Linked DNA regions of Methylibium petroleiphilum PM1. Each later gene encodes a partner of the first gene's protein in a complex. Links are inferred from orthologs where the notes say so. Each region holds a gene or a part of one and is shown on either strand. Other genes may lie near its edges.

Region 1 (7,134 bases):
GGGACCCGGTCGACCAGACCGTGCTCGCCAACGAACAGGTGATCGACGGCCGCGGCTGGCGCAGCGGCGCCCCGGTGGAACGGCGCGAGATCCCGGGCTACTACCTCGCGATCACGCAGTACGCCGACGAACTGCTGGCCAACGTCGCCGACCCGGCCAGCCCCGGCTTCCTGCACGGCTGGCCCGAGCGCGTGCGGCTGATGCAGGAGCACTGGATCGGCAAGAGCGCCGGCGTGCGCTTCGCCTTCCCGCACGAGATCCGCGACGCCGACGGCACGTTGGTCGGCGACGGCCTGATGCACGTCTTCACGACGCGTGCCGACACCATCATGGGCGTGACCTTCTGCGCGGTCGCACCCGAGCACCCGCTGGCGACGCATGCCGCTGCCTCGGACCCGGACCTCGCCGCCTTCATCGAAACCTGCAAGGCCGGCGGCACGACCGAGGCCGAACTGGCCACCAAGGACAAGGAAGGCCGGCCGACCGGCTTGTTCGTGAAGCATCCGCTGAGCGGCGCGCCGGTGCCGGTGTGGGTCGGCAACTACGTGCTGATGGGCTACGGCGACGGCGCCGTGATGGGCGTGCCGGCCCACGACGAGCGTGATTTCGCGTTCGCCAAGAAGTACGGCATCGACATCTTGCAGGTGGTGCACGTCGACGGCGAACACTTCAGCTACGACCACTGGCAGGACTGGTATGCCGACAAGCAGCGCGGCGTGACCATCAACTCCGGCAACCTGAGCGGACTGAGCTACCCGGTGGCGGTCGACGCGGTGGCCGCGGCGCTGGCCGCTCAGGGCCTGGGCGACAAGAAGACCACCTGGCGCCTGCGCGACTGGGGCATCAGCCGCCAGCGCTACTGGGGTACGCCGATCCCCATCATCCATTGCACCGGATCGGGACCGGGGTCCGACAACCCCGGGTGCGGCGACGTGCCGGTGCCCGAGCAGGACCTGCCGGTGCTGCTGCCCGAGGACCTGATCCCCGACGGCTCGGGCAACCCGCTGAACAAGAGCGCCGCCTTCCTGAACGTGGCCTGCCCGAAGTGCGGCGCCCCGGCCAAGCGCGAGACGGACACGATGGACACCTTCGTCGATTCGTCGTGGTACTACATGCGCTATTGCTGCCCCGACAGCGACGCGGCGATGGTCGACTCGCGCAACGACTACTGGATGCCGATGGACCAGTACATCGGCGGCATCGAGCACGCGGTGCTGCACCTGCTGTACGCGCGCTTCTGGACCAAGGCGATGCGCGACTGCGGGCTGGTCAAGTTCGACGAGCCGTTCACGAAGCTCTTCACCCAGGGCATGCTGCTCAACGAGTCCTATTACCGCGAGGACGCCTCGGGCAAGAAGCGCTGGTTCTACCCCAGCGAAGTGGAGGTGCAGTTCGACGACAAGGGCCATCCGGTCGGTGCGATCGCGCGCGAGGACGGCCAGCCGGTGCAGCTGGGCGGCATCGAGAAGATGTCGAAGTCGAAGAACAACGTGGTCGAGCCGCGCGACATCATCGCGAAGTTCGGCGCCGACACGGCGCGCCTGTTCACGATGTTCGCCGGCCCGCCGGACCAGAGCGCCGCGTGGTCGGACTCGGGTGCCGAGGGCAGCTTCCGCTATCTGCGCCGGCTGTGGGCCTTCGCGACGAAGCAGCGCGAGGCCGTGCAGGCCGCCGGCACCGACTTCGCCGACGCCTCGCGCGCCGCCATCGACCTGCGGCGCGACGTGCATCTGCTGCTGCGCCAGGTGAGCCACGACTACGACCGCCTGCAGTACAACACTGTCGTCTCCGGCGCGATGAAGCTGCTCAATGCGCTGGAAAGCGCCGCGCTCGCCGACACCGCCGCCGACCGCGCGGCGCTGCGCGAGGGCCTGGGCATCCTGTTGCGTGCGCTCTACCCCGCCGCGCCGCACATCGCGCACGCGCTGTGGCAGGACCTCGGCTACGCCGCGGCCCACGGCGACCTGCTCGACGCGCCCTGGCCGGCGGTCGACGAACAGGCGCTGGTGCAGGACGAGATCGAGCTGGTGCTGCAGGTCAACGGCAAGCTGCGCGGTGCGCTGAAGGTGCCCGCGTCGGCCGACCGGGCGGCGATCGAGGCCGCTGCGCTGGCCAGCCCCGAGCTCGCGAAGTTCGCCGAGGGCCGCACGCCGAAGAAGGTGGTGGTGGTGCCCGGCCGGCTGGTCAACGTGGTGGTGTGAGCCGCATGTCGCCTCTGCACCGTCGCACCACGCTGAAGGCCGCGCTCGCGCTGTCGGCCCTTGCTTTGTCCGGCTGCGGTTTCCAGCTGCGCCGCCCGCCGAAACTGAGCTTCTCGACGGTGCAGCTGGTCGGCTTCCCGCAGCGCTCGCCGTTCACCGAGCAATTGCGGCGCAGCATCGAGGCCAGCGGCACGACGCGCGTGGTCGAGTCGCCGGCCCAGGCCCAGGTGGTGCTCGAGGCGCTGGAGGACGTGCGCGACAAGTCGGTCGCCGCACAGACCGCCGCCGGGCAGGTGCGCGAGTTCACGCTGCGCACGCGGCTGCGCTTTCGCCTGCGCACGCCGGGCGGGCGGCTGCTGATCCGCGACACCGAGTTGCTGCTGAGCCGCGACATGAGCTACAACGAGACCAACGCACTCGCCAAGGAACAGGAAGAGGCCATGCTCTACCGCGGCATGCAGAGCGACATCGTCGACCAGGTGATGCGCCAGCTCGCCGCCGTGCCGGCCCCTTAGGCTCGCAAGCGCATGCAGATCAAGCCCGACCAGCTCGATGCGCATCTGAAGAAGGGCCTGCGTCCGCTGTACACGCTGCACGGCGACGAGCCGCTGCTGGCGCTGGAGGCGAGCGACGCCATCCGCGCCGCGGCGCGCGATGCCGGGCACACCGAGCGCGAGGTCCATCATGTCGCCGGCGCGCACTTCGACTGGAGTTCGCTGCTCGGCGCGGCCAGCTCGATGAGCCTGTTCGCCGAGGCCAAGATCGTCGAGATCCGCATCCCGTCGGGCAAGCCGGGCAAGGACGGGTCGCAGGCGCTCCAGCACTATTGCGAACACCTGCCCGAGGGCGTGGTGACGCTGGTCACGCTGCCGCGGCTGGACCGCCAGCAGTCGGGCAGTGCCTGGTTCGGCGCGCTGGAATCGGCCGGCGTGACGCTGCGCCTCGACCCGGTGGAACGTCAGGCGCTGCCGCAGTGGATCGCGCAGCGCCTCGCGGCGCAGAACCAGCGCGTCGCCGCCGACGAGGAGGGGCAGCGCACGCTGGCTTTCTTTGCCGACCGGGTCGAGGGCAACCTGCTGGCGGCCCAGCAGGAGCTCACCAAGCTCGGCCTGCTGTACCCGGCCGGCGAACTGAGCTTCGAACAGGTCGAGGCGGCGGTGCTGAATGTGGCGCGCTACAGCGTCTTCAAGCTCGGTGAGGCGGTGCTGGCCGGCCAGGTCTCGCGCGTGCTGCGCATGCTCGACGGCCTGCGCGCCGAGGGCGAAGCTGCCGTGCTGGTGCACTGGACGCTGGCCGAGGACATCCGTGCATTGCGGCGCTGCAAGGACGCCGTCGCGGCCGGCAAGCCGCTGCCGATGGCGCTGCGCGAGAACCGCATCTGGGGCCTCAAGGAGCGCCTCTTCGAGCGCGCGCTGCCCCGGCTCGGCGACGGCACGATCGACCACCTGATCGAGGCCGCCCATGTCTGTGACGGCCTGGTCAAGGGTCTGAAGCACCCGCAGTGGCCGCAGGACCCCTGGATCGGCCTGCAGCGGCTGGCGCTGCAGCTGGCGGGATCGATGCAGGCGGCCCAGCTGCCGCGCGGCACCCCGTCGCAGCGGCTCGTGCTGCAGGCCTGAGGCGTCGGGTCGCCGCGCCTTCAGGACGTCCGCGCGCGGCCGATATCCCTGGCTGACACCCCATTGCTCGCGCTCGCGCATCATGCGCGCCGGCCGGCCCGGATCGGCCGCCATCGCCTCCTGCCCGTCCATGAAGCCTCTGCACCGCCGTTTGTCCGGATTGCCCACCCTGCTCCTGCTGCTGGCCGGCCTGCCGGCTCATGCCGTGCCGCTGGTGATCACGGTGACCGACGAAGAGGGCACGCCACTGGCCGACGCCGTGGTGGCGGTGCAGGTCAAGGGCACCCCGCCCACCGCACCCCCCGGGGTCAGCGCCGAGCTGGGCCAGAAGAACAAGCGCTTCACGCCTGCGGTGCTGGCGGTGCAGACAGGCACCGCCGTCAGCTTCCCGAACTTCGACACTGTGCGCCACCACGTCTATTCGTTCTCGCCGACCAAGACCTTCGAGCTCAAGCTCTACGCCGGCACGCCGGCCGCACCGGTGGTGTTCGACAAGCCCGGCACCGCGGTGCTCGGCTGCAACATCCATGACGCGATGACCGCCTACGTCCGGGTGGTCGACACGCCCTACTTCGCCCGCACCGACAGCGCCGGGCGCGCCCAGCTCGAGCTGCCCGCGGGCGACCACCAGCTGCAGACCTGGCACGCGCTGCTGGGTGTGGACGGGCCGGCACCGGTCCAGCCACTGAAGCTCGGCAGCACCCCCGCCACCGCCGCGGTGAAGCTGGACGCGAAGGCCCCCTGAGATGCCACTGCCGGCCTTCATGACGCCCAAGCGCCTGCAGTTCCGCATCGTCGCGCTGTTCCTGGGCCTGCTGCTGGTGGTGCAGCTGGCCAGCCTGCTGCTGATCGGCAACAGCATCAGCGTCAACGCCCGCAGCGCCGTGAACGCCGAGCTGCGCACCGCCGAGCGGGTGTTCGAGCACCTGCTGGCGCAGAACGCGGGGCGGCTCACCGATGCAGCGCGGCTGCTGGCGTCCGACTTCGGCTTCCGCGCCGCCGTGGCCAGCAACGACGGCGAGACGCTGGCCTCGGCGCTGGCCAACCAGGGCGATCGCATCGGCGCGAGCCTGGCGGTGTTCACCGATGCCCGCTTCAACCTGAAGGCCGCCACGCACGACGGCGCCGAGCGCTTCCTGCCCACGCTGCGGCAGCTGGCCACGGCCCCCGACGCCACGCAGCGCCTGGTCCTGCTGGACGGCGAGCCCTACCAGCTGGTGGCCGTGCCGGTGAAGGCGCCGCTGACGATCGGCTGGGTCGCGATGGGCTTCCGCATCGAGGCGAGCCTGCTGCAGGAGATGCAGCAGCTGTCGTCGATCGACGTCGCGCTGCTCACGCAGCGCGGCAGCCCGCCGCGCTGGGACGTGCTGCAGTCCACGCTGGACCCGGCGGCCTCGCCGCAGCTCGTCGAGCAATGGCTTCTGGCGCGCGAGACGCAGGCCACCCACCAGATGTCGCAGAAGGAGCGCCACGCCACCCTGACGCTGACCGACGACGGCGGCAGCCGACTCAGCGGCCACCTGCTGGCGCGCGACATGCCGCTGGGCCGCGAGGGCGAGCCGCAGACGGTGGCCGTGTTGATGCGCTCGCTGGACGAGGCCACCGCGCCCTACCGTCGCCTGCAGTGGATCCTGCTGGCCTTCACGCTGGTGGCGATCGCGGTGTTCGCGGTCGTCAGCGTCTACACCGCGCGCCGCATCACCACCCCGTTGAAGACACTGGCCGGCTCGGCACGCCGGCTCGGCCAGGGCGACTACGAGCAGGCTGTGCCGGCGCGCACGGACGACGAGATCGGCGAGCTGGCGCAGGCCTTCGAGACCATGCGCCTGGCGGTGCGCGAACGGGAAGGCGAGGTGCGCCGGCTGGCCTTCGAGGACGGGCTCACGCAGCTGCCGAACCGCGAGCAGTTCCGCGCCGACCTGCGAGCCGCGATCCAGCACGCACAGGCCCGCAACGAACCGTGCGCGGTGCTGATGCTCGACCTGGACCGCTTCAAGCATGTCAACGACGTGCTCGGGCACCGCTTCGGCGACCGGCTGCTGCAGGAGGTGGCCAAGCGCCTGACGCAGGAGGCACGGCGCAGCAACGACGTGGTGGCGCGCCTGGGTGGCGACGAGTTCGCGATGCTGATGCCGAGCGCCGACATCGCGCTCGCGCTCGGCATCGCGCAGCGCATCCAGCGCGCCTTCGAGCGCCCGATCTCGCTGGACGACCACACCGTCGACCTGGGTGCCGGCATCGGCATCGCCTGCTGCCCCGCGCACGGCGTCGAGGCGGACACGCTGGTCAGCCGCGCCGAGCTGGCGATGTACGCGGCCAAGCAGCACCAGCTCGGCGTGAAGGTCTACGACGCGGCTCTCGACATGAGCAGCGACGAATCGCTGTCGCTGCTGAGCGAACTGCGCACCGCGGTCGACCGCGACCAGTTGCGCCTCTACCTGCAACCCAAGATCTCGCTCGCCACCGGCGCGGTGCTCGGCGCCGAAGCGCTGGTGCGCTGGCAGCACCCGCAGCGCGGCCTGGTGCCGCCGGGCAAGTTCATACCGTTCGCCGAGCAGACCGGCTTCATCCGCGTACTGACCGGCTGGATGATCGAGCGCAGCGCGATGGTGCTGCGCCAGATGAACGCCGGTGCGCCGGCCCTGAAGATCTCGGTGAACCTGTCGACCCGCGACCTGCTCGATCAGGACCTGCCGGCCAAGATGCAGCGCCTGATCGACACCCTGGCGTTGAACCCGGGCTCGATGTGTCTCGAGATCACCGAGAGCGCGATCATGGACGACCCGCAGCGCGCCCTGCAGACGCTGGAGCGGCTGCACGCGATGGGCTTCAAGCTGTCGATCGACGACTTCGGGACCGGCTACTCCTCGCTGGCCTATCTCAAACGCCTGCCGGTCGACGAGCTGAAGATCGACCAGAGCTTTGTATTCAACATGGAGCGCGATCTCGACGACGCGAAGATCGTGCGATCCACCATCGACCTGGCGCACAACCTCGGCCTGAACGTGGTGGCCGAGGGCATCGAAACGGCCAAAGCCTGGAAGTTGCTGCAGGCGCTGGGCTGCGACGAGGCGCAAGGCTACTTCGTCGCCAAGCCGATGCCCGAGGCCCTGTTCGCCGACTGGATCCGCGACTGGACCGCACCGCAGGTGCAAGCGGTGCGGCTGGACACCGACTTCAGCCGGCTGGCGCTCTGACAAGCCCTAATAGCCGCGCTGGCGATCCACCAGATTCGCCAACGGGCGGCCGGCCCGCCAGGCCTGCAGGTTGGCCGCCACCACGCCGGCCGCGCTGCGCGGATCGGTCTGCGCGGC
Region 2 (5,148 bases), 1.8 Mb from region 1 along the record:
GGGACCGCCGCCCTGGGGCGTCCACCAGGCCAATCGCGCGGTCGGACGATCGAAGAACTCGTCGCGGTTGGACGCCAGCACCAGCGGGAAACGCCGGTCCTGGTCGAGCGCCAGTGCTACGAGGCACATGCGACGAAATGCTCGACGTGGCGAGCGCCGACCAGCCAGGGCGCAAGCCCCCGAGCGGCCCGCTCGACATCGGCCGCCAGCGCAGCCGGATCAGCGTCGGGCGGCAGGCCGTAGGTCTCCATCCAGGTGTGCAGACCCTCCTGCGCTTCAGGCCGGCGCAGCAGACGCACATCGAGCGCCGGATGGGCCGCCTGAAGGGTGATCTGCATTGCCGTCGCAGCCGCCATCAACTCGTCGGCGTGCACGTCGCGAACGCGGTAATAGATGAACAGCGCGTGCCGCCCCATCGGTGAGACAGCCTGCATCGCCGCTTCAGGCCGCGTTCTCGCGCGGCACCGCGTAGGGCAGCGCCAGCGGCTGCAACCTGGCGCCGCCGCTGCTGCCGAGGTGCAGGCTGCCGTCGTCGAGCGCCGAGAGCTTCAGCTCGACCAGCGCATCCCACCCGCCGCCGGGTGCCGGCGCCGCCAGCGCGATCAGCCCACTGGGTTGGGCGTCATCACCGCTCCAGAACACTTCCTGGCCGGGCAGGGCGGCGGCGTCGCCGTGCACGAGCGCGGCGCGGCGCTTGATCGTGCCGCGGTACTGGCTGCGCGCGACGATCTCCTGCCCGGGGTAGCAGCCCTTCTGGAAGTTCACGCCGCCCACCAGCTCGTAGTTCAGCATCTGCGGCACGAAGGCCTCGACGGTGTTCGCCACGATGGGCGCGACGCCGCTGTGCACCTCGAGCCAGTCCCAGCGCTCCAGTGCGAGGGCCGGCAGGGCATTCAGCACCGCGTCGGTTTGCGCCGCGGGGCCGGCCCACAGCCAGCGCGCCTGGCCAGCGCCGTCGGGCAGCCGGACCAGCAGCGCGTCGTCCAGCGCATGCCGCGACCAGACCGCGCCGTTCACCGCCGCTGGCAGCACCTGCGCCAGCCAGGCCGCGGCGCTGCGGCCGGCCAACCCCACCAGCACGGCGTCGTCGCCCCCTTCGCTCAGTTGCGCCTTGGCACGCAGCACGAACATGCGCAGGCGCTTGAGGGTCGCGGGCAGCACATCGCTGCGGCAGGCCAGCCAGATCTCGTCGTGGCTGCGCTTGAAGGCCACGAAGCTCGCAAGCATGCGGCCCTTCGGCGAGCAGTAGGCGGCGAGCCGGGCCTCGCCCAGGCCCAGTCCAGTCATGTCGTTGGTGAGCTGGCCGTGCAGGAAGCTCGCGGCGTCGGCACCGGCCGCGCGGATCACTCCGCTGTGCAGCAGGCGCACGGCGCCGTCGGCCACGGAGGTGCTGGAGGGGAGAGGGGTCGACATGGCCTGATTATCATCAGCGTCGACATGAAAGTTCTCTCCCGACGATGAAGCGCGCACTGAAGCGAGGGCTGTTCCTGCTGTTGGTGCTGGCGTTCGCTGGCGGCGGTCTGGCGGCCTGGTGGCTGACGCAGCCCCTGGCGCTGGCCTCGCCCAGCGTCGAGCTGTCGGTGGAGCCGGGCACGTCGCCACGCGAGATCGCCCAGGGGTGGGTCGACGCAGGGGTCCGCGCGCCGCCGCTGCTGCTCTACGAGTGGTTCCGCTGGTCCGGCCAAGCGCGCAAGATCCGCGCGGGCAGCTACGAGATCGGCCCGGGCACCACGCCGCTCGCGCTGCTGAACAAGATGGTGCGCGGCGACGAGGCCCAGGCCACCGTGCGGCTGATCGAAGGCTGGACCTTCCGGCAGTTCCGCGCCGAGCTCGCGAAGGCCGAGGCGCTGAAGCCGGACACAGCCTCGATGAACGATGCCGAAGTGATGGCGGCGCTGGGCTCACCGGGCCGATCGCCGGAGGGCTGGTTCTTCCCCGACACCTACGCCTACAGCAAGGGGGCGAGCGACCTCGCCGTGCTGCAGCGTGCCCACCGCGCGATGCAGCGCCGCCTCGAGGCGGCCTGGCTCGAGCGGATGCCCGACACGCCGCTGAAGAGCCCCGAAGAGGCCCTGACGCTGGCGTCGATCATCGAGAAGGAGACGGGCCAGACGGCAGACCGCGGCAAGGTCGCCAGCGTGTTCGTGAACCGGCTGCGCATCGGCATGCCGCTGCAGACCGACCCCACGGTGATCTACGGGCTCGGCGAGGCCTTCGACGGCAACCTGCGGCGGCGCGACCTGCAGGCCGACACGCCCTACAACACCTACCTGCGCACGGGCCTGACCCCAACACCGATCTCGATGCCGGGCAAGGCCTCGTTGATCGCGGCGGTGCGGCCGGAGACGAGCCGGGCGCTGTACTTCGTCGCCCGGGGCGACGGCAGCAGCCAGTTCAGCGAAAACCTCGCCGACCATAATCGGGCCGTGAACCGATACCAGCGCGGCGGCGGCCGCGGCGCCGCGCCATGAGCGCCGCCCCCCTCGCGCCGCCGTCCGGGCGCTTCATCAGCTTCGAGGGCATCGACGGCGCTGGCAAGTCGAGCCACCTCGATGCCGTGGCCGAGCGCTGGCAGCGCCGCGGCCTGGAGGTCGTGCGCACCCGCGAGCCGGGCGGCACACCCCTCGCCGAGACCCTGAGGGATCTGGTGCTGCACCAGGGCATGGATGCGCTGACCGAGGCGCTGCTGATCTTCGCGGCGCGGCGCAACCATCTGCAGCAGTGCATCGCGCCTGCACTCGAGCGCGGCGCCGTGGTGCTGTGCGACCGCTTCACCGATGCGACCTTCGCCTACCAGGGGGCTGGCCGCGGCTTCGACCTTGCGGTGCTGACCACGCTGGAGAGCTGGGTACAGCGCGGCCCCGGCGGGCTGCGCCAACCCGACCTGACGCTGTGGTTCGACCTGGATCCGGCTGTCGCGGCGCAGCGCTTGGTGGCGGCTCGCACGCCGGACCGCTTCGAGCGGCAGGACGAGGCCTTCTTCCATCGCGTACGCGACGGCTATCGGGCACGTTTCGAGGCCCAGCCGGAGCGCTTCGTGCGCATCGACGCCTCGCAATCGCGCGACCAGGTGGCGGTGCAGATCGCAGCCATGCTGGCGGAGCGGGGCTGGTGAGCGCCAGTTCCGACGACGGGCTGCTGCCCTGGCTCGAGGCCCCGCTCGCGCAGGCGCTGCACGGCACGCGCGGTCATGCCTTGCTGCTGCACGGCATGCAAGGGGTAGGGCAGTTCGAGCTGGCACTCACGGTGGCGGCGGCCTGGCTGTGCGAAGGCGATGACCCGGCGGCGCGCCCCGGTGGCCGCGCCTGTCGGGGGTGTGCGGCCTGCCGGCTGATCGCGGCTCGCACCCATCCCGACCTGATGGTCCTGGTCCCCGAGGCACTCCAGGAGGCGCTGGGATGGTCGGGGAGCGACGAGGCCGCCGACGGCGAGGGCGGCAAGAGCAAGGCCAAGCCCAGCCGCGAGATCAAGGTCGAGGCGGTCCGCGCGGCCGTGGCCTTTGCCCAGCAGACTTCGTCGCGTGGCGGCGCCAAGGTGACGGTGATCTACCCGGCCGAACGCATGAACCCCGCGAGCGCCAACACCTTGCTGAAGACGCTGGAAGAGCCGCCGGGAAGGGCGCGTTTCGTGCTGGCCAGCGCCGCGCCGCAGCGTCTGCTGCCGACGGTGCGCAGCCGCTGCCAATCCCTGCGCGTGCCGTTGCCAGCGCCCGATGTCGCGGCCGGCTGGCTGGCCGCACGGCAGGTCGCGCAACCCGAGGTGTTGCTGGCGGCGGCTGGCGGCCAGCCGCTGGAAGCGCACGAGCGGCTCGCGTTGGGGGTGGATGCACCGGCCTGGCTGCGCTTGCCGCGCGAGGTGCTGGCAGGCCAGGCCGCCACCTTGGCGACCTGGCCGCTGCCGATTGCGATCGATGCCTTGCAGAAGCTCTGCCACGATGCACTGGCGATCGCGGTCGGGGCATTGCCCCGCTACTTCCCGGCCGACGGCCTGCCGGCCGGCGGCGACGTGGCGCGACTGACCGATTGCTCCGCAGACCTGCGCCGTGCGGCTCGACACGCCGAGCATCCATGGAACGCAGGCCTCGGCGTGGAAGCCCTGGTCTTGCGGGTGCGCGCGGCGTTGCGGCCCGGCAAAGAAGGCGATGCGCAACACTCGCGCCGCCCGTCATTGGCTACACTGAAGTGATGAACGAATCGAACGCCCGGGGCCCCGCCAGCGCTGCTGCCAACAGCGCACGCCCGAGCGTGATCCAGCTCGTGTTCCGCGAGAAGGGCGCGCTGTACGCCGCCTACATCCCGCTGTTCGCCGAAGGCGGCCTGTTCGTGCCCACCACGCGCGAATACCGGCTCGGCGAGGACATCTACCTGCTGCTCTCGCTGCCCGACGACCCGCAGCGCTATCCGGTGGCCGGAAAGATCGGCTGGGTCACGCCGGCCAACGCATCGGGGGGCCGCACGCAAGGCGTCGGTGTCCGCTTTCCGACCGACGAGAAGACCCGCCTGCTGAAGGTCAAGATCGAGGAAATCCTCGGCACCTCGATCTCCTCGGCCAAGCCGACGCAGACCATCTAGCCGGCGGCCGGATCGGCCGAGTCGAAGAGGGCGGCCCGCCCGCGCCACGCCGATCATTCCGCTGAATTCCTTCTGACGAATCTGCCCGCGATGTTCGTCGACTCCCATTGCCACCTGAGCTTCCCCGAACTGCAGGCCGATTTGCCGTCCATCCGCGCTGCGATGGCGCGTGAGCGGGTCGATCGCGCCCTGTGCATCTGCACCACGCTCGAAGAGTTCGACACCGTCCATGCGCTTGCCATGGGGCACGACAACTTCTGGTGCAGCGCCGGCGTGCACCCCGACAACGAGGGCGTGCGGGAGCCCAGTGTCGCGGATCTGCTGGCGCTAGCGGCACAGCCGCGCGTTGTCGCGATCGGCGAGACCGGGCTCGACTACTACCGCCTCGGAGAGCGCAGCGTGGCCGACATGGCCTGGCAGCGCGAGCGCTTTCGCGTCCACATCCGGGCCGCGCGAGAGAGCCGCCTGCCGCTGATCATCCACACCCGCAGCGCCAGCGACGACACGCTGGCGATTTTGCGCGAGGAGGGCGCCGGCCCCGAGGGCGGCGTGACCGGTGTCTTCCACTGCTTCACCG

What was found. Proteins that work in one complex are often made in the same cells at the same time.
Region 2: the proteins of holA (region 1) and holB are in contact, whole or in part, in a cryo-EM structure (PDB 8GIZ), measured with the Escherichia coli proteins. The link is inferred for Methylibium petroleiphilum PM1 from one-to-one orthologs.

What each region holds. Positions count from the first base shown.
Region 1 is NC_008825.1:230,450-237,583, reverse strand. What follows is about bases 1,937-4,774. They hold holA (DNA polymerase III subunit delta), read left to right. Parts: upstream 1,937-2,728; coding sequence 2,729-3,820; downstream 3,821-4,774. Other genes in these bases: MPE_RS01060 (EAL domain-containing protein), read left to right, coding at 4,567-4,774; MPE_RS01065 (methylamine utilization protein), read left to right, coding at 3,981-4,565; MPE_RS01075 (LPS-assembly lipoprotein LptE), read left to right, coding at 2,207-2,716; leuS (leucine--tRNA ligase), read left to right, coding at 1,937-2,201. Outside these bases: more of leuS, read left to right, coding at 1-1,936; more of MPE_RS01060, read left to right, coding at 4,775-7,017; MPE_RS01055 (2-hydroxyacid dehydrogenase), read right to left, coding at 7,024-7,134. UniProt on the Escherichia coli protein: Part of the beta sliding clamp loading complex, which hydrolyzes ATP to load the beta clamp onto primed DNA to form the DNA replication pre-initiation complex.
Region 2 is NC_008825.1:1,986,890-1,992,037, reverse strand. Bases 2,149-5,148 are described here. They hold holB (DNA polymerase III subunit delta'), read left to right. Parts: upstream 2,149-3,111; coding sequence 3,112-4,185; downstream 4,186-5,148. Other genes in these bases: MPE_RS09350 (TatD family hydrolase), read left to right, coding at 4,662-5,148; MPE_RS09355 (PilZ domain-containing protein), read left to right, coding at 4,185-4,571; tmk (dTMP kinase), read left to right, coding at 2,468-3,115; mltG (endolytic transglycosylase MltG), read left to right, coding at 2,149-2,471. Also shown: MPE_RS09385 (NRDE family protein), read right to left, coding at 1-129; MPE_RS09380 (DUF4936 family protein), read right to left, coding at 117-434; CAF17-like 4Fe-4S cluster assembly/insertion protein YgfZ, read right to left, coding at 442-1,413; more of mltG, read left to right, coding at 1,458-2,148. UniProt on the Escherichia coli protein: Part of the beta sliding clamp loading complex, which hydrolyzes ATP to load the beta clamp onto primed DNA to form the DNA replication pre-initiation complex.